Persicobacter psychrovividus: one gene and its partner. The protein of the gene in region 2 interacts with the protein of the main gene of each other region in a pairwise test. Links are inferred from orthologs where the notes say so. Each region holds a gene or a part of one and is shown on either strand. Other genes may lie near its edges.

What was found.
Region 1: the proteins of ftsH (region 2) and hflK interact in binary tests that used the Escherichia coli proteins (3 or more experiments, as listed by UniProt). The link is inferred for Persicobacter psychrovividus from one-to-one orthologs.

What each region holds. Positions count from the first base shown.
Region 1 is NZ_AP025293.1:648,471-657,868, reverse strand. Bases 2,617-5,573 are described here. They hold hflK (FtsH protease activity modulator HflK), read right to left. Parts: upstream 4,619-5,573; coding sequence 3,614-4,618; downstream 2,617-3,613. Other genes in these bases: AABK40_RS15980 (hypothetical protein), read right to left, coding at 5,358-5,573; hflC (protease modulator HflC), read right to left, coding at 2,668-3,609. Outside these bases: AABK40_RS16010 (DEAD/DEAH box helicase), read left to right, coding at 1-559; AABK40_RS16005 (hypothetical protein), read left to right, coding at 867-1,139; AABK40_RS16000 (pentapeptide repeat-containing protein), read right to left, coding at 1,181-1,744; AABK40_RS15995 (hypothetical protein), read right to left, coding at 2,061-2,519; more of AABK40_RS15980, read right to left, coding at 5,574-5,735; AABK40_RS15975 (aldose 1-epimerase family protein), read right to left, coding at 6,099-6,983; AABK40_RS15970 (GNAT family N-acetyltransferase), read left to right, coding at 7,136-7,624; AABK40_RS15965 (GNAT family N-acetyltransferase), read left to right, coding at 7,626-8,096; AABK40_RS15960 (glycosyltransferase), read right to left, coding at 8,174-9,157; AABK40_RS15955 (imelysin family protein), read left to right, coding at 9,339-9,398.
Region 2 is NZ_AP025292.1:395,410-404,800, forward strand. What follows is about bases 4,054-7,003. They hold ftsH (ATP-dependent zinc metalloprotease FtsH), read right to left. Parts: upstream 6,583-7,003; coding sequence 4,525-6,582; downstream 4,054-4,524. Other genes in these bases: AABK40_RS01740 (UDP-2,3-diacylglucosamine diphosphatase), read right to left, coding at 4,054-4,398; rsfS (ribosome silencing factor), read right to left, coding at 6,777-7,003. Also shown: rfaE1 (D-glycero-beta-D-manno-heptose-7-phosphate kinase), read right to left, coding at 75-1,079; AABK40_RS01725 (pyridoxal phosphate-dependent aminotransferase), read right to left, coding at 1,225-2,424; recombination mediator RecR, read right to left, coding at 2,613-3,236; AABK40_RS01735 (ATP-dependent Clp protease adaptor ClpS), read right to left, coding at 3,269-3,550; more of AABK40_RS01740, read right to left, coding at 3,601-4,053; more of rsfS, read right to left, coding at 7,004-7,145; AABK40_RS01755 (biotin--[acetyl-CoA-carboxylase] ligase), read left to right, coding at 7,199-7,960; ahcY (adenosylhomocysteinase), read left to right, coding at 8,023-9,330. UniProt on the Escherichia coli protein: Acts as a processive, ATP-dependent zinc metallopeptidase for both cytoplasmic and membrane proteins. Plays a role in the quality control of integral membrane proteins.

The DNA of each region.
Region 1 (9,398 bases), on a different replicon or contig from region 2:
AGGGGAGAAGATGTTGGTGTTTGTACGTACCAAGGTAAGGGCTGAAAGGGTCATGAAAGCCATGGAACGTGTGGGCATCAAATCAGCGACGCTGCACGGAGGGAAAGACCAGAAAGAGCGCGAAGAAACAATGAAAAGTTACCGCAGCGGGGAACTTAAAATTTTAATCGCTACCGACATTTCTGCCCGTGGTATTGATGTCGCTGGTGTAGAATATGTCGTTAATTATGATTTGCCTGAGCTTTCAGAGAACTACGTTCACCGTGTAGGACGTACGGGACGTGCCAAGGAAAAAGGATATGCCATTTCTTTCTGTGCCCCTGAAGAGGAAGCAACGCTGAAAGAAATAGAGTCTTTCTTGAATAAAGAAATCAAGGTTTTTGATATTGACCCTAAAGATTACTCTACCACCGTTGATTTTTCTGGTCATGATGAAGAGAACTGGCAATCATTAATGAAAATGACCAATCTTGATGATATGACTGGCGACGTATTTGAAAAACCTAAAAAGGCACCTAAAAAGAGCTGGAAGGACAAAAAGAAGAAAAAGAAAAAATAGTGATTTGCTCACCCCATATTTTTAAAGTGTAAGGTTTCCTTACACTTTTTTTGTTTTTAGGCTTCTTAAACCTCCTATTTACGCCCATACATTTAATGAGAAGTAAAAGAAGGATGAATAATTAATTAATTTTTTAGTAATAAAACACCAAATAAATGTACATACTTTATTTGAGCATTATTTTCTCCCCACTAATTATATAATATTTGTTAAGAAATGTTAATTAATTTTATGAATGGTTTTTTTAAGTCAATTTTTTAAATATCTTTAATAATAGAAATTAACCCTATTAACAATTATATCAATCATGGGAAAAAAAGGAGGAAAAATCTCTCTAAAAGAGATCAATCAAAGCTTAGATAACATCGATATCACTTTAACTCAAATCGATGAATTGATTAAAGGTCTAAACATTTCTTATGCCGAAATTGGAACAGAAATGGGGACGACATATCAGACCATCTTGAAAAAGATGAAAGATCCACATTCAATGAAGATCAATGAAATCAGAGAGTTATTAGTCGCTATTGATAAAATCTGTAAAGATAAGATTGCCTACATGCAAGACCTTATTGCTTAATTAAACTAAGCATAAAGAAAGGAGCAAATTGCTCCTTTTTTTTATGGGTTAATTTTTATATCCAAGTGTTGCAGTAAGCCTGAGAGCCCCGATTCGCTGAATACCGCCCCTTTCAGTTGATTATGGCCTGGATCAATCTGGTAGGCGGTAGCCCACTGAAAGTCCGCCTTGCGCAAGTCGCAGTTATGAATCAAGGCACCTGCTAAATGACTGTCCTCGAAATTGCTTTCCCTTAAGTCACAGTCAATTAAAATCGCTTCTTTCAAATTACACGATTTGAATACCGCCCGCTGTAGTGCGAGCCCTTCCAAATGCATCATCATCAGATTACAATTAATAAACTTTACAGATAATAACATTTTACTGATCTCGGGCTGTTTCACGCCCATAAGTTTACAGTTTGTAAAGCTTACTTGCTGCCACTTTACATGACGGAATACTGCAAGGCTTAAATCGCAATCAATAAAATGGACATTAATAAAATTGATGTCGGTGATTTTACAGGACTGAAAATTACACTGTCGGAATTCACAATCCTCAAATGTACTATTCGCTTTTAGAGTGGTTAATCCCGTAAATTTTTCATTCTCAGTGAATGCCTTCATATTATTTTTGACAAGGTGAAAAGATCGTTAAAGGAGGGCTGCAGGGTATATTATGTATATTTGTTAATGAATTTGAGTACAAAAATGTCAATGACATCTTTATATGAATATAGCTATGTAGCTATGGGTAAATGCCCCAGTCAGTGGCGGCAGGTTTTTTGAAAAGTGGTGAATATTTGAAATATATTTTCCTCAAAGTAAACTAATTTATCCGTATTGATATAAGTGGTTCATGCACCCTTGGCAATATTTGTAAGATCAACCTCTAAATAGCGCCTGTCCGCTTATGCGTTTAAGGGATAGAAAATTAGGCTTATTACTTTCTTTTTTTAGTGAAATTATAAATATTATCAAAATCTTTTGAACTAAAGAAAGAGTCAGGGATTGAGAATCCTTGCCATTTATTGAGATTGAACCGAAAATAGCTAATTTGTTTTTTTATTGATTTGAATTCCTGAAGAGGGATTTTCAGTTCGTAGCCATTTTCATTGATATATAAAGCGTCTTCTTTTACTTCCGTTTTCAGTTCAATGGTGCGGAGATTTTTCCAGCTCGTCATCATGGTAACTACGGGTCGGCCAAGGGCATATACCCCAAGAATAAAGAGCATATTGAGCAGCACAAGATCGTATTGCTGAGGGGCAAAGCGCAGTTTCATGGCCATGATCATCAACAGTGGGCCACCAGCAATTCGCAATAATGCCAACAGGCGGCCATGGCCAAAATAGTAATGGAAAAAATGAAGCTTGGTGCGTTGTTTTCGTGTGTAAAGCATGATTTGAGGATTGATTTAGCGTAAAGATAAGCGATTTTATCTTTTGATCAGCGCGTGGGCATTTTCTTCCTGCAAGTCATAAATTAAAGGTGCTAAACACAAAAAGCCTGCAATGTCTGCAGGCTTTTGAACGGTTTACAAAGTTTTGTTAGTAACTTTTCAGGTATTTATAAAGATCACTTTTGGTCGATAAAATAACCGATGTTTGTCCATCAAAGGTATTTTCGAAAGTCTCCATAGATTTCATGAAGCTGTACAAATCCCTCGACTGTGCATTTTTGTTGTAGGCATTGGCGTAAATTGCCGCGGCTTTAGCATCTGCCTGTCCTTTAATCTCCTCCGCTTTACGGAAGGCTTCCGACTGAATTCGCTTCAGCTCCCTTTCTTTCTCCCCATTAATTTTTGAGGCAGCACCCGATCCTTCAGATTTAAACTTGTCAGCAATTCTGAATCGTTCGGATTTCATACGCTCATACACCTGCTTTCTTACATCGCTGATATAATTGATGCGTTTAAAACGGAAATCCAATACCTTGATTCCCAAATCCTGTGCCTGGCGGTTGGAACTTTCTTGAATCATCTGCTGAATTTTTTCCCGCCCCACGCGAATTTTTCGGAGTTTATCTCCTACACCATCGCCAAGGGAATCCGCCACCATGGGCTCTCGGTTGGTGCTTCGGATGGCCTCTTCCAAATCGTGATTGGCAATAAAGTCGCGGGTTTCCCCATCAAGAATATCATCCAGACGAGATTGCGCTCCACGTTCGTTGGTCAATCGCTTGAAGAACTGCAATGGATCTGTGATTTGCCAACGGGCATAGGTATCAACATAAATAAACTTTTTGTCTTTTGTAGGCACCTGATTTGGGTCGCCATCCCACTCCAAATATCGCTTATCGAAATAATTGGTAGTTTGAATAAAAGGGACTTTGAACTGAATACCAGGGCTTGTAATGGCCTGACCAACAGGCTTTCCAAACTGGGTGATGACCACCTGCTCAGTTTCATTTACAATGAACATCGATTGGCTCAAAAGCAGGCCGATCAAGATCAGGAATATAAATATTATGGTATATTTTGCTGTGGACATGGTCTTATTTTTTAGGCGTGGTGGCGTGTTTGTCTAAGCTCATCTGAAGTAACGGAAGCACATTCTGCCCCTGTTCATCAGTAATGATTTTGTTGCCCAGTTTAGGCATCACTTCCTGCATCGTTTCGAGGTAAATCCGCTGCTTAGTGACTTCTGGCGCTTTTACATATTCGTTGTACAAATCTGTAAATCGACGGGCTTCCCCCAAAGCTTTATTGATCCGTTCCGTGGCGTAACCTTCTGCCTTCTGAATGGTCTCTTCCGCTTCCCCTTTGGCTCTCGGAATCACTTTATTATATTCCGACTTGGCCTGGTTAATCAGCGTTTCTTTCTGTTGTTGCGCCTCATTTACTGCGTTAAAAGCCTTTTTTACTGGCTCAGGAGGGTTAACATCCTGAAGTACGACCTGCTCTACTTTTATCCCCAGTTGGTATTCATCACACAACGCCTGCGTTGTAATTTTTAGCTGGCTGGAAATTTCCGAACGTCCGATAGTCAACACCTCGTTTACCGTTCGGTCTCCTACAATTTCGCGCATGGCTGCCTCCGTTAAGTCGCGAAGGGTCGCCTCAGGATTTCGCACTTTGAACAAAAATTTGTAGGCATCGGAAATTCGGTACTGAATTACCCACTCTACATCAGCAAGGTTCAAATCTCCTGTAAGCATCAGGGACTCATCAGCGGTGGTTTGGCTGCGGTCTTCATAATAGGACTGCACGCCTGCTTCTGCCGTGCGGAACCCAAATTCGAGTTTTTGCTGGCGTTCAACAGGTACTTTATACACCGACTCAATGAAGGGGATTTTAAAGTTCAGCCCTGATTCCACAGATTTGGTGTATTTCCCGAAACGGGTAATGACACCGATTTCTTCTGGCCCGATTTGAAAGGTGCTCGAAACCGAAAGAACCACCAGGAGAATGATCGGTAAAATATACCTGCCTTTGCCTCTAAGTTGGTCCATTAACTCATTGCCCTGTCGGGTGAAGTCATTGTAGTCTTCTTGTCTCATAAAAATATGGTGAATTCTAAATTATGCATTGGTACCATCGCAGATCTTCCGTGTGTGCCTCATTTACAAAAAAGATTTGATGCTAATGAATGGCGGAAATAATGAAAAATTTGCTGATCATTCATCATGAAAACGAAGCTTTAGCTTTCTGAAAAATGATTACAGTAAATTATTGATTAATAGGTTAATCTGCTAACGTTCCGAAACAAAGATAGCACATATATAGCCGAAATTATGTGCTAATAATCAGTTTATGTATTGTTATTTATAGTAATGTTAGAAATTTGCTATGATGTAGCAGTTGTATTTATTGATTTTGGAGAAGGAGTAGTGGTAAAAGGTTGAGGTTTTGATCAATGGTAAATCGAGGGGAAGAATCATTGATTCACAAAAATGACTAAACCTGCCGCTTGCGGGGAACTGTAAAATGGTCCTCATTATAGAGGATTTTTTACTACCGAAATTATTCCGTTCAACTGTAAAATAGTGAGGGATTTAAGATAAAAAAATGCCCATTTCAAAACCGATACTGATCGATTGAATTGAAATAGGCACTGTCTGAAAGTGAGGCAGGATGAAAATTATGCACTTCTACTGAACGAAATATTGAGCATCTCCGACCTTCAGCAGTAGTCTAAAATGATGATACACAAAGAAACAGTTGCTGATCTATGCCCATAAAACCCGCGGACACAAAATTGTACTGACCGAAAAAAGGGGGGATATTTATTACGGTAAGTTATCTGAAATGTCGGTGCTTTAAATACTGTGTTTTCTGCGTCCCACTCACATGATCAAGGTTAATTTTTTTATTCTTTTTGCGGATATGCTTGTAGGGCCTTGCTTGATAATAGGCGGTAATGATCAAAGGCTGAACCAAATCCATGACCACCACCAGCCGACTGAGTTTATCGGCGGATTTGTGGTCGAGCTCATGGGGGAGTTCACTTTTCTTGACGGTAAAAAATCGCATATTCTGCCGATGCGAACCATGTCCGTAATCGATAATATGCTGCAAGTCAGAAATGTGGATGTTGCGTTGTATGCACCTGCGCTCGGCATGATGGGTCATGATCAGGTGTGGCAAATGTGGAAGGACTGCTGAAAACTGTTTCATAAATATAAATCGGTTATCTTTTTATAACGATTTTATTTCAGCAGCAACCCCTTGATGTAGTAAATTTTAGACATTCGAATTCAGCCGATTGAGGATGTTATGTTGTCCTAAATCTCAAATTCCTTTGTTTAAGTAAATTCGGTTGTCAAAATTGGATCATTCTTATGTGTGATTGAGGCGCCCTTTAGTGTCGGGAATTTGGGCTGTATTCAAGTGGGTAAAACCAGTTACAAGGAAGTATCTAACGGTGATTAATTCGATCAATAATCGTTTAAAAAAAAGACTGATCAATTGTGATCGAGGCGAAAATTATCGGGCATCGATCACAAATCATCAGTCATTATTTAAGGTTCAAAGGGGAATTTATGGGATTTCAACGGCGTACTGACAGCCGAAAGAATGCCCTTCAGGGAGTCTTTGAATACCCGCTTTGTCGGCAAGCTCTTCATTGCCTGAAGTATAATCTGCAATGCCAAACCAGGGCTCTATACAGATATAATTGGCATGCGCCTTTGGTTTAGTCCAGATGCCCAAATAAGGGAAATTCTTGAAATGGAAGCGCAGAAGGGCTGTTTTTTCTTTAAGATTCACCAGGTCAACATGCGCCGATTGGTAATCTTCAAAAACCAATGCGTCTTCATCAAATTTGTCGAAATTTAGTGTCAAATGGCGTTTTCCCGAAAGGTAACCCATGTCTACGCGGCCATCGAAAAGACCATTTTCAGCAAGCATATGTCGATCAAGTTGCTCTTCCTGCTCGAAACACAGACTATGATCGTTGAAATGTTCTCCCTCATTCAAAGGAACATTAAAACCAGGATGCGCACCAATTGAGAAGAGAATCTCTTTTTGGTCGGTATTGACCACCTGATAGCCAATCACCAATTTCTTCTCTTCCAAAGCATACTGAACACGAAGCTCAAAGGCAAACGGATAAATTTTCAGGCTCTCTTCATCAGCGGTAAGGGTGAACAGCACCTTCTCCGCCGAGGCCGATTTAACATCGAACTGGCGATCACGGGCAAAACCATGTTGCCCCATTTTATAGGTTTTTCCTTCATGGGTATATTGGTCATCTTTCATGCGACCTACAAAGGGGAACAAAATCGGTGCATGGCGCCGCCAGACTTTCGGGTCGGCTTGCCAGATCAATTCTTTTCCAGTGGTTTTATTGATCAGTGAACATAATTCGGCGCCATCGTGCTTGATTTTGGCCTTTAAAAAATCATTTTCAATTACTGTTGTCATACGCTTATATTTTTACAGGACGAAATGTCCCTTGAAGTTCTCTGTCGGAAAAATAGTTAAATTTTTCACTCTTTTAGCTGTCTTATATCAATCTTCTTATATTTGAAGATGATGGTCCGATGGTAGGACCTTGATTTTAACAGTAGCATAAGATGATGATCAATGTGGCTACAGCCGAACAACGAGCGGCGGTAGCAAAGGTAGGCAAGCAAATCTGGGAGCAGCATTACACACCAATTATCGGTGAGGCGCAGGTGGCTTATATGTTGGAGAAGTTTCAGTCGGCGGAAGCAATTGCACAGCAACAGCAAGAAGGCTACGCTTATTTTATGCTGGAGCATGAGGGGCAATTATTGGGATATTTGGCCGTTCAGGTGCGTGAGGAGGTACTTTTTCTCAGTAAATTTTATTTGGTAGACCACGCCCGGGGGAAGGGCTACGGTCGGAAAATGATGACTTTCGTCGAGGATTTTGCACTGGCAAAAGGTTGTGAAATCATCCGTTTGACCGTCAATAAATACAACAGCAAGACGATGGCCGTTTATGAAAAGCTTGGATTTGAACGTAAAAAGGCCATGATTGCTGATATTGGCAGCGGATATATTATGGATGATTTTGTGTATGAAAAAAAGCTGAAATAAGGTGGCGTATAGGATTATTACCATAGACAGTCTTTCTGATCACCTGAAAGCACAAGCCCACGATTTGTGGAACAAGGAGTATCCCAGGCAAATTCAGTGGCAGAAAATTTCAGATTTTAAACAATACCTCAACAGCTTGCTGGCACGAAGGCATCGTGTGATTCTTGATCAAAACGACCTGATGGTAGGCTGGTATTGTGATTTTTTACGTGATGGCCAGCGGTATTTTGCCATGATTATCGATAGTGGGGTGCAGCGGCAAGGATTTGGCAGTCAGCTTTTGAAGCTCGCACAGGCAGAACGCTGTGCGCTTCAGGGTTGGGTGGTTACCACTGATCAATACATCAAAGGCAATGGAAAACCTTACCTGCCTCCTTTAGCTTTTTATCACAAGAATGGCTTCTCCGTTGATTTGGACGATCGACTGGATACGGAAACATTATCAACAGTGAAAATTTCGTGGCAGAGGTAAATGTGGTTTTTTAAAGATTATTTTTTCGCCATTCAGTACCTTTCCAAGGTCATCAATGGCGCATTTAGATCTTCGGTTTATGCTTCCCAGGGAAGGAATTTCTCTTCCTGTACCTTCTTCAATTGTGGAGCCTGGGCATTGAGGGGCTCATGATTTAAAACGCGCTCATAGCATTTTAAATAGCCTTCCGCCATTTTATCAGCATTAAACATTTCTACGGCATACTCATGGCAGGCTTTTCTGCTGAATTGGTCAACATTTTTTACGGCCTCAACAATTTCTGAGGATCGGTGGCTTAGAAAGCCGAATTCTGTGGGTACTAATTCAGGCAGGGAGCCGTATGGAGTCCCAAAAACGGGATTACCATAGTATAAACTTTCCGTGATGGCAAGACCAAAAGGCTCGTGCCATAATACAGGAAAGATCAGTCCTTTAGAGTATCTTAAATAATTGTTTTTTTCATCACCACCCACCATTCCATGGAATTGCGCTTTGGGTGTTGTTGTAAACCTGAATCCCATTTTTAGATTCAGGCGATTGCCTCCGAGGACTTTCAGCTTGGCCTGTGGTACCTGCTTGATAATATTAATGGCCCCTTTTACATTTTTTAGTCGCCATGCCGCCTTGCCAATAAAGTGGAAATAATTTTTAGGGTTGTGCAGTTCTACACTGCCATAATCCGAAAAATCCAAACCATTGTGTACAAAGGTGTCAGCGCCATACCTTTGGGCGTGATTGGCCGAGATAAAGATGGTATTTTGCGCAAAAGGACTTTGGTGGTTTTGATTACCGTGGAAGGTCATCACGTGCGGATGGGGGTAGTCCTTTACCTGAAACTGAAAATGAACCATATCATAACCTTCAGGAATTTGTGCTGTAATCTCTTCCGTTGGGTTAATCTCATGAATTTTGGCAAAAGGGCACGAGGACCCTTGCTTGACCAGGTAACCAACCTCATGCCCCATTTGGCTTAGGCTTTTCCCCAAATACCAAATAACGCGTTCTGTTCCACCATATTTGTTGAAGGGCAAAAAGGAGTTATCGACGATCAGAATTTTCATGAGATAATACTATGATTGGTTTGTGGCTAAAATTAAGGCTTTTGCAAGCAGCCATCGTTATGATTAGATTGATTTCTGTCTTTATTTGTAATTAATCTAAATAAAATTTGACATTCTGATTAAGCTGGTGTTATATTCGATTATTATTTAAAACAAATCTAAATAACATCATTAACCTACCATGTTTACGCTGAAGACTTTTACTCGAAAGGGGGCTTTGTGCCTGATGCTTTCAACGGCA
Region 2 (9,391 bases):
TGGAAAGCTTTTCCACAAAAATATTCATGAGTTAAAAAAAAGAAAATGGCTTGATGAAAGGTGTTAACCTACAGTTATTTGATCAATGAGATATATTGATGTTTATCCGCTTCTTCATACAATCGCTTCTTGTCGATAGGCACAACGCCCAGGGATTCACAGACTAAACCGCCGCCTAAATTGGCCAGCGATGCAGAGAAATCCAGCGGCAGTCCCATTGCCAGGCACAGCGACGTAATGCTGATGACGGTATCGCCTGCGCCCGAAACATCAGAGATGCTGCGGATATGTGCAGGAATATGTACGTGTTCTGTTTTGCTTTTAATGTAAACGCCTCGCTCCGACATGGTGATCAGTGCAATATCAGCATTTAGCTTGCTGAGTAACTGATTTACCGCTCCTTCAAGCTCGGCAGGCTGATCTGGGTTGAACTCAATTTTCAGCCCTTCTTTAATTTCTTTCAGGTTGGGCTTAAAAAGCGTTACGCCTTCATAAAACAGGAAATTGCGTTTTTTAGGGTCCACGACCGTCGGGATATTTTTTTCCCGAGCCCAGCTTACCACCTGCGCAATCACTGCTTTGTTGAGTACTCCTTTATCGTAATCCTCGAAGATGATAACATCAACTTGGTCTATTAATGTTTTAATTTTCGAAAGAAGTGCTTTTTGCTCCTGTGCACTGAGTGCTTTGTCGGTTTCTGTGTCAATGCGCATCATCTGCTGGGAACCTGCCAAAACGCGCTGTTTTACGGTCGTTACCCGTTCGCTGCTTTGAAGAATTCCTTCGGTAGAAACTCCCCGATCTTCAAGGATACGCATGAAATTTTCGCCATCACCATCTTCCCCGACCAAAGAGCAGAGGATGGGTGTCGCTCCAAGTGATTGGATATTTTTGGCGACATTGGCTGCACCGCCCAAACGATCCTCTTTTTTATGAATATTGACTACTGGCACGGGTGCTTCTGGAGAAATCCGATCGACTTTCCCCCAAATGTAGGAGTCTACCATGACGTCGCCGATGACAAGCACCTTTAGGTCATTAAATTGTTCAAATATTTTATCTAAAGAGGAATATTTCATTGCTAAGCTTTCAATTTTCTATCCTGCAAAAATAAAAAAGATCCGCTTTAATACTGATAAACTTGCCTTTTTTAGTGCAGAATAGCGTGCATAAAAAAGGCATCTGCAAAACAGATGCCTAATTGGGACGCTTCAAGCATTATAATTATGAAAGAAGCGCTAATTTATCTTTAATTCTGGCGATGGCTTCACGAAGTTGTTCTTCTGAAGCAGCGTAAGAAATTCTTAAACAATCTGGTGCACCAAAAGCTGCGCCCGATACGGTAGATACGTGTGCCTGTGTCAGTAAATACATCGAAACATCGTTGGCATCTTTGATGGTTTCACCGTCTGGAGTTTTCTTGCCGAAGAAAGCGGAAATGTCTGGGAAGAAATAGAAAGCACCTTCTGGCATCGCCAATTTTACACCTTCAATCTCAGAAAGCAATTCATAAACCATCGAACGACGGTTGTAGTAAGCTTCCCCCATTTTTTTGGTAGGTTCCATATCGCCTTCAAAGGCGGCAATAGCTGCACGCTGTGCAATAGAGTTGGTTCCTGAAGTAAACTGGCCCTGCAACTTGATACAAGCTTTGGCAATGGCCTCAGGGGCACAAATGTAACCAATTCTCCAGCCTGTCATTGCGTGTCCTTTTGAAAGGCCATTAACCGTAATGGTACGCTCGGCCATTCCTGGCAAAGTGGCGATAGAACAATGTTTGCCTGTGAAGTTGATGTACTCATAAATCTCATCAGCAATCACAACAATGTTTTCGTGCTTGGTGACCACATCAGCAACAGCCTGAAGCTCATCTTTAGAGAATACCGCTCCTGTAGGGTTACAAGGAGAAGAGAAAATGATGGCTTTGGTTTTTGGCGTGATTGCGGCTTCAAGCTGATCGGCAGTAGCTTTGAAATCTTTCTCGATACCAGCATTAATAAATACAGGCTTACCACCAGCAACACCAACCATTTCAGGATAACTTACCCAGAATGGAGAGTAGATGATCACTTCATCGCCATCGTCCAGGATACACATGAACACATTGGCAATAGAATGTTTGGCGCCCGTAGAAACCACAATATTTTCAGCTTTAGCCTCTATACCATTTTCGCGCTTTAATTTTGCGGCAATCGCTTCACGTAAATCCTGGTAACCAGGTACTGGTGTGTAAGAGAAGAAGTCGCCAGAATCGATAGCCTCCTTGGCGGCATCCTGAACGTGCTGAGGAGTTTTGAAGTCAGGCTCACCTAAGCTCAGGCTAATAACATTTGCTCCTTGAGCTTTGATTTCACGAGCTTTTTGTGCCATGGCCAAAGTAGCTGATACGGTCATGGATTTTACACGATTGGATAGGATGTCCATAAATTAATGCGGTTAAAACGGTTTAATGAGTAATTATAAACATCAAAATTTAGTCAGTATTACTAAAAATTCCGAATGTTCAACTAAATATAACAACACATTAATTTAATGTTGCACGATCTTTAATTTTTCCGCTTCAATATTTATCCTAACTGACTGAAATTGACAAAGTGATTTCCATTTTTCCCTTAGTCGGCAAAAGAAACCCTTGCCTGAATTGAGCGGCCCAATGTTACTTCATCAGCATATTCCAGCTCGCCACCAACAGGGATACCTCGTGCAATGGTGGTAATTTTCAGGTGTTCGAAAGCCTTTAATTTTTTCGTTAAATAAAAGGCAGTGGTATCGCCTTCCATTGTCGGGGACAATGCCAGAATCACCTCTTTAATGGGCTGATCTGTTGCTATGCTTTCGGTAATTCTTTTTACCAGAGAATCAATCTTCAGCATCGAGGGGCCAATGCCTTCCATGGGTGAAATTACGCCACCCAGTACATGGTAATGCCCAAAATATTGTGCGGTGTTTTCTACGGCCATCACGTCCTGGGATTCTTCCACCAAGCAGATGATCGTGCCATCACGCCGTGGGGAGTTGCAGATGTTGCAGGTTTCCTCGTCGCTGATATGGTGGCATTTTTTGCAGAACTGAATTTCGTGGCGCATTTTAACAATGGCCTTTGATAAAGACTCGCTCTGTTCCTCAGGGGCTTTGAGCAAGTGCATTACCAGGCGCAGGGCTGTTTTTTGCCCAATGCCTGGTAATTTAGAGATTTCGCCGACGGCGTTTTCTATAAGTTTTGATGAAAATTGCATATAAAACGGGTTGCGGAGAGTGTAGCTCAGGCTCAGACAATCTTGGCGTCAATGCCTGCTTCACAAATGGCATCGCGCATAGGTTTGAGCTCGCGCAAAGTACCTTTTTTTACGGCACACTTTCCTTTGTAATGGATGATCCATGTACACTGTTCTGCCTGCTCAGTGGTGTGTCGGCAAACTTTGATCAGGGTATCAATGACGTGATCGAAGGTGTTGATATCATCGTTATAAACCATAAGATCCCGCTCTTCAACCGTTGACTCATCTGTCAGGATTTCTTCGAGGACTTCCTCCAAATATTCATTTCTCATGGGATAATGCTTGTTTATTTGATCGTAAATATATCAAATATTGTTGATAATCAATTGTTTATTGGCTTGGTTTCCGATTCGAAATTTCGCAATTCAAGCTTTTGTCCATCAAACTCACCATATAAGCAATGTGAGATCCATTCTCCTAAATTCAGGTAACGGCTGTTGTCGCTAACGCTCAGATTCATAGGTAAATGGCGATGTCCAAATAAATAATAATCATGGTGTTGCTGTTCTTCGACGGCTTTGCAATAGGCATAAATCCATTCGTCGTCCCCTAAAAACTGCTCATCGAAGTCGGCATTTTGAGCCCTGCTTCCATGTGACCACCGCGTGGCAATGCCAATGCCGAGGTTGGGATGCAGGCGTTCGAAGCACCACTGGCAGAAGGGGTTGGCAAAGATTTTTTTCAGAAACTTATACTTCTTATCGCCAGGCCCGAGCCCATCGCCATGGCCAAACATCAGTCGGGTGTTATTGATCGTGATGCTTATCGGCTGTTGCTTAATGACGGGTATCCCGAACTCTTTGGGGAAGAAATCAAACATCCACATATCATGGTTGCCAGTAAGCATATAGACATGAATTCCGCGGTCTTTGAGGGCTGCAAGCTTTCCGAAGAATCGGTTGAAGCCACGCGGAACGACCGTTTTATATTCAAACCAGAAATCAAAGATATCGCCAAGAAACAGGATCGCATGCGCTTCTGCTTCAATATGATCGAGCCATCGCACAATTTTCCGTTCCCTGATCAGGCTTTGCTCGGCATTGGGTGCGCCAAGGTGAAAGTCCGAGGCAAAGAAGATTTTTTTCCCTTGCGGAAGTACTTTTAATTCGTTTAGATCCATATGTTCTGTGCCGGTACTCAAGTCAAAAAGGCCTGTTATTGCGGATTATTATTGGGGCAAAAATAAAAAAATCAGACGAGTTTATCACCCATCTGATTTTTTAAAACTGAATATTGTTGTTCAAGCTTATACTTCTGTATTCTCTTGAGAAGGTTTTTCAAGGTTGTCGCTATCATCAGCTACTGGTGGGATTTCCACAGTTTTGATGTCCTTGTCCATGAATTCCTTATAAGTGGTCTGCTTTTCAAAAGGACGCTTGCCGATCAGTCTTTCCAAATCGGACTGGAACAAAATCTCTTTGTCTAACAGTTCCTGAGCAATCAGTTCAAGCTGATCGTTTTTGCTCATCAACAACTCTTTGGTACGTTGGTAAGCCCCTTCGATAATCTTACGAACTTCTTCGTCGATTTTCTCTGCTGTAGCTTCAGAATATGGTTTTGAAAATGCCATATCGTTGCCCTTGGAGTCGTAGAAGGAAACATTGCCCACTTCAGCATTCATCCCGTAAATCGAAACGATGGAGTAAGCCATTTTCGTTACACGCTCCAGATCACTTAATGCACCTGTGGAAATCTTGTTGAAGATCAAGTCTTCGGCAACACGGCCACCGAGCGCCATACACATTTCATCGATCAATTGCTCCGTCTGATACAAGAACTGCTCTTTTGGCAAATACTGCGCATAACCCAAAGCGGCAACACCACGAGGGACAATACTTACTTTTACCAATGGATCGGCATGCTCCAAAAACCAGCCTGCCACTGCATGGCCTGCTTCGTGGTAAGCCACAATTTTCTTCTCTTCAGGAGAGATAATCTTATTTTTCTTTTCAAGTCCTCCGATCACACGATCGACAGCATCCTGAAAATCTTGCATATCTACCGCTTCTTTGTCCCGGCGGGCAGCAATCAAAGCTGCTTCGTTGGTGACGTTGGCAATTTCCGCTCCAGCAAAGCCAGGGGTTTGCGCTGCCAGTTTCTTGGCATCAACATCTGGGGAAAGTCTCAGGTTGTTCAAGTGAACACTGAAGATGGCCTCACGGCCAACAATGTCTGGCTTGTCAATAGAAATCTGACGGTCGAAACGGCCTGGTCGAAGCAATGCGCTATCCAATACATCTGGGCGGTTGGTCGCCGCAAGGATAATTACCCCTGAGTCAGTACCAAAACCATCCATTTCTACCAATAAAGAGTTCAGCGTGTTTTCACGTTCATCGTTTGAACCAGGCATTTGCCCTTTTCCACGCATACGACCAATGGCATCGATCTCATCGATAAAGATGATACATGGCGCTTTGTCTTTGGCTTGTTTAAACAAATCACGTACACGGGCAGCACCCACACCAACGAACATCTCGACGAAATCAGAACCTGAAAGCGAGAAGAATGGTACGCCTGCCTCTCCAGCAACGGCTTTGGCCAACAATGTTTTACCTGTACCAGGAGGGCCTACAAGCAATGCACCTTTAGGAATTTTACCTCCGAGGCGGGTGAATTTTGAAGGCTTTTTCAAAAATTCTACAACTTCCTGAACTTCCTCTTTGGCTTCATCGAGGCCGGCAACGTCTTTGAAAGTAATTTTGACCTTATTTTCTGCATCAAAAAGTTGTGCTTTGGATTTTCCGATATTGAAAATCTGACCGCCAGGTCCGCCACCGCCAGTCATGCGGCGCATCAGGAACCAAAAGGCCACAATCATCAGGATCAGGAAGCCATAATTGAAAATAAAGGAAGTGAAATCAGATCGTTCTTCGACTTTATACCCGATTTTTTTGTAAGCGGGGTCGTTGCTTTGCAGGTTGTCTTCCATTGTGCCTAAATGCTCAATGAAGGAATCTCCTGAAACGATTTGAATTTTATAGTGTGGACCATCGTTGGTTTGGCCGCCGAAACCGACGCTGTTGCCATTTTGGTCCTCTTTGTAGGCTTTTTTCTCAAGCGCTTCTTTTCTCAGCGACACTTCGACGCTGTTGCGGTTTTGCACAACGACAATCTCTTTGATGTCACCAGCTTTCAACATCTCGTCAAAGCGATTAAGGGTAATGTCCTTGGTGTGATTCCCGTTACCGAACAGGCTGAAGCCAATCACCAATAACAGCAAAGAAACAATCACCCACATTTGGTAATTATTTCTTGGTGGCGGTGTAGGAATCATCTTTCGCTTTTTCTGTGGATTCTCTGCCATTATAAATTAGTTTGTATAAAAAGTTACAGGTTTGAGGTTGTCGTTCAACTTTGATAAAGGTAAGATTTGCTTGTAGGATTATTGTCAACAAACGCAATAATTTATTACAATTATCTTAAAGTAGTTGTACTTTTCTGACCTTATTATTATCGAAGAGTTTTGGGGAAAGGTTTGAATTTCCCCCCAAAAACTAATTATTCCTCGATGCGGGTGATTTTAGCATCCCCCCACATATTTTCCAAATTGTAGAATTCTCTTTTATCCTGCTTGAAAACGTGCACTACGACGTCCACATAATCAATCAGCACCCATTCACGGTTATCCATTCCCTCGCGATGCCAAGGATTGGTTTTGCATTGTTTAAAAACCTCTTCATCAACGCCACGAGCAATAGATTCCACTTGTGTATCTGAATTACCAGTTGCAACCACAAAGAAATCTGCCACAGCATTTCCCACCTTGCGAAGGTCCATCACTACGACATTACTTGCTTTTTTGTCCAACATCCCCATTACAACCATTTGACTTAGTTCTTCTGAGGTCAAGTTATTTTTTTCTTCCATTCGATGTATATAAATTAGCGAGGTAATATAAGTATAATTCACACCGCAAAAAATTGGCAAAAAAATTTAGAATCGGAAAAGAAATTACTTTTCTGCCAACATGTCAGTCCACGAACAGCTATGCAATGAATTTTGCACTAAAAGGTGACATTAATAATGGCACTGTCATAGTGGCTGAAGACCAAACGGCTGGCCGGGGGCAGCGAGGAAACCACTGGGAATCCGAGCCTGGAAAGAACCTTACCTTCTCGGCGGCAGTGCAATTGCCTTTCGTGCACCTGAGTGAGCAGTTCTATATCAGTATGGTTGTGGCACTGAGTATTTACGAAGTACTGGAGCAATATATCCCGTCAGATTTATTAAAGCTTAAATGGCCAAACGATATTTTGGTAGGAGAGCAGAAAATCTGTGGGATTTTGATAGAGAATGTGATTCGCGCTGGGAAAATTGACTGGTGTGTGATTGGTGTAGGGCTGAACGTCAATCAAATGAGTTTTCAGCTTGATCGGGCAATTTCCCTCGGGATGTGTTGCGGTCAGCTTTTTGACAAACGTGAGATTTTGCAGCTGATTGTTCAATCAATGAGTGAAAGATTTCATAACTTAGCAGAAGGACATCAGGAAAAAATCAAAGAAGCCTATTTAAACGCCCTTTATGGTTATCAGCAAGTTCATGATTTTGAGGAAGCTGATGGTACAAGAATTAAGGGGCGGATCATCGGGGTGGAAGACCAGGGACCACTGCTTGTTGAATCAGCACTTGGTCAAAAAAGTTATCAGTTCAAAGAAATAAAGTTTGTTGCTTTAGACTATTGACTTTAACAGTGATTTATGATGTCAAATAAAAATTAACTATCAATAACTATATTTTTGAAACAATGATTGAATCAGGTCTTAAATACAAAGTAAAAGACATTTCCCTCGCAGATTGGGGACGTAAAGAGATTACGCTTGCGGAAGCTGAAATGCCAGGGTTGATGTCGCTTCGTGAGGAGTACGGTAAAGACCAGCCATTGAAAGGATCACGTATTGCAGGTTGTCTTCACATGACGATCCAAACGGCAGTATTGATCGAAACCTTGGTGGCTTTAGGGGCAGAGGTAACTTGGTCGTCATGTAATATTTTTTCAACGCAAGATCACGCCGCCGCAGCGATTGCAGCAGCTGGTATCCCTGTTTATGCCTGGAAAGGAATGAACGATGAGGAGTTCGACTGGTGTATTGAGCAAACTTTGACAGCCTTTGAAGGTGGCAAGCCGTTGAATTTGATTTTGGATGATGGAGGGGATTTGACCAATATGGTTTTTGATCGTTTCCCTGAATTCGTAAAAGATATTCGTGGTTTATCAGAAGAGACAACAACAGGTGTTCACCGCCTTTATGAGCGTGAGCGCATGGGTACATTGGTGATGCCTGCGATTAATGTGAATGATTCGGTAACGAAATCAAAATTTGATAACAAGTATGGTTGTCGTGAGTCGTTGGTGGATGGTATCCGCCGTGCAACTGATGTAATGATTGCTGGAAAAGTAGCCGTAGTTGCTGGTTTTGGTGATGTAGGTAAAGGTTCTGCAGAATCTTTGCGAGCAGCAGGTGCGCGTGTAATTGTTACTGAAATTGACCCAATCTGTGCATTGCAGGCCGCGATGGAAGGTTTCGAGGTGAAGAAAATGGACAATGCCGTAGGAGAAGCCGACATCGTTGTAACAACTACAGGTAATAAGGATATCGTGGTTGGTCGTCATTTCGAAGCGATGAAAGACAAAACGATCGTTTGTAACATTGGTCATTTCGATAATGAGATCGACATGGCTTGGTTGAACGGCAAATATGGTGATACCAAAGATACGATTAAGGATCAGGTGGATATGTACACTGTAAATGGCAAAAATATTATTATTCTTGCTGAAGGTCGTTTGGTGAATTTGGGTTGTGCAACTGGGCACCCATCTTTTGTAATGTCTAACTCATTCACTAACCAGACATTGGCTCAGATCGAGTTGTGGACCAATGGTGACGCCTATGAAAACAAAGTTTATACCTTGCCTAAGCATCTGGACGAAAAAGTAGCACGCTTGCACTTGGCTAAAATCGGTGTGGAGTTGGATACACTTTCAGAAGATCAGGCTTCTTATATTGGTGTAACTGTTGAAGGCCCATTCAAGCCAGAATATTATAGATATTAATACAAGTAGCGATCCAGCAGGATTGTGAAGGTTGTAAAAAAGAGCTCCAAATCGGGGCTCT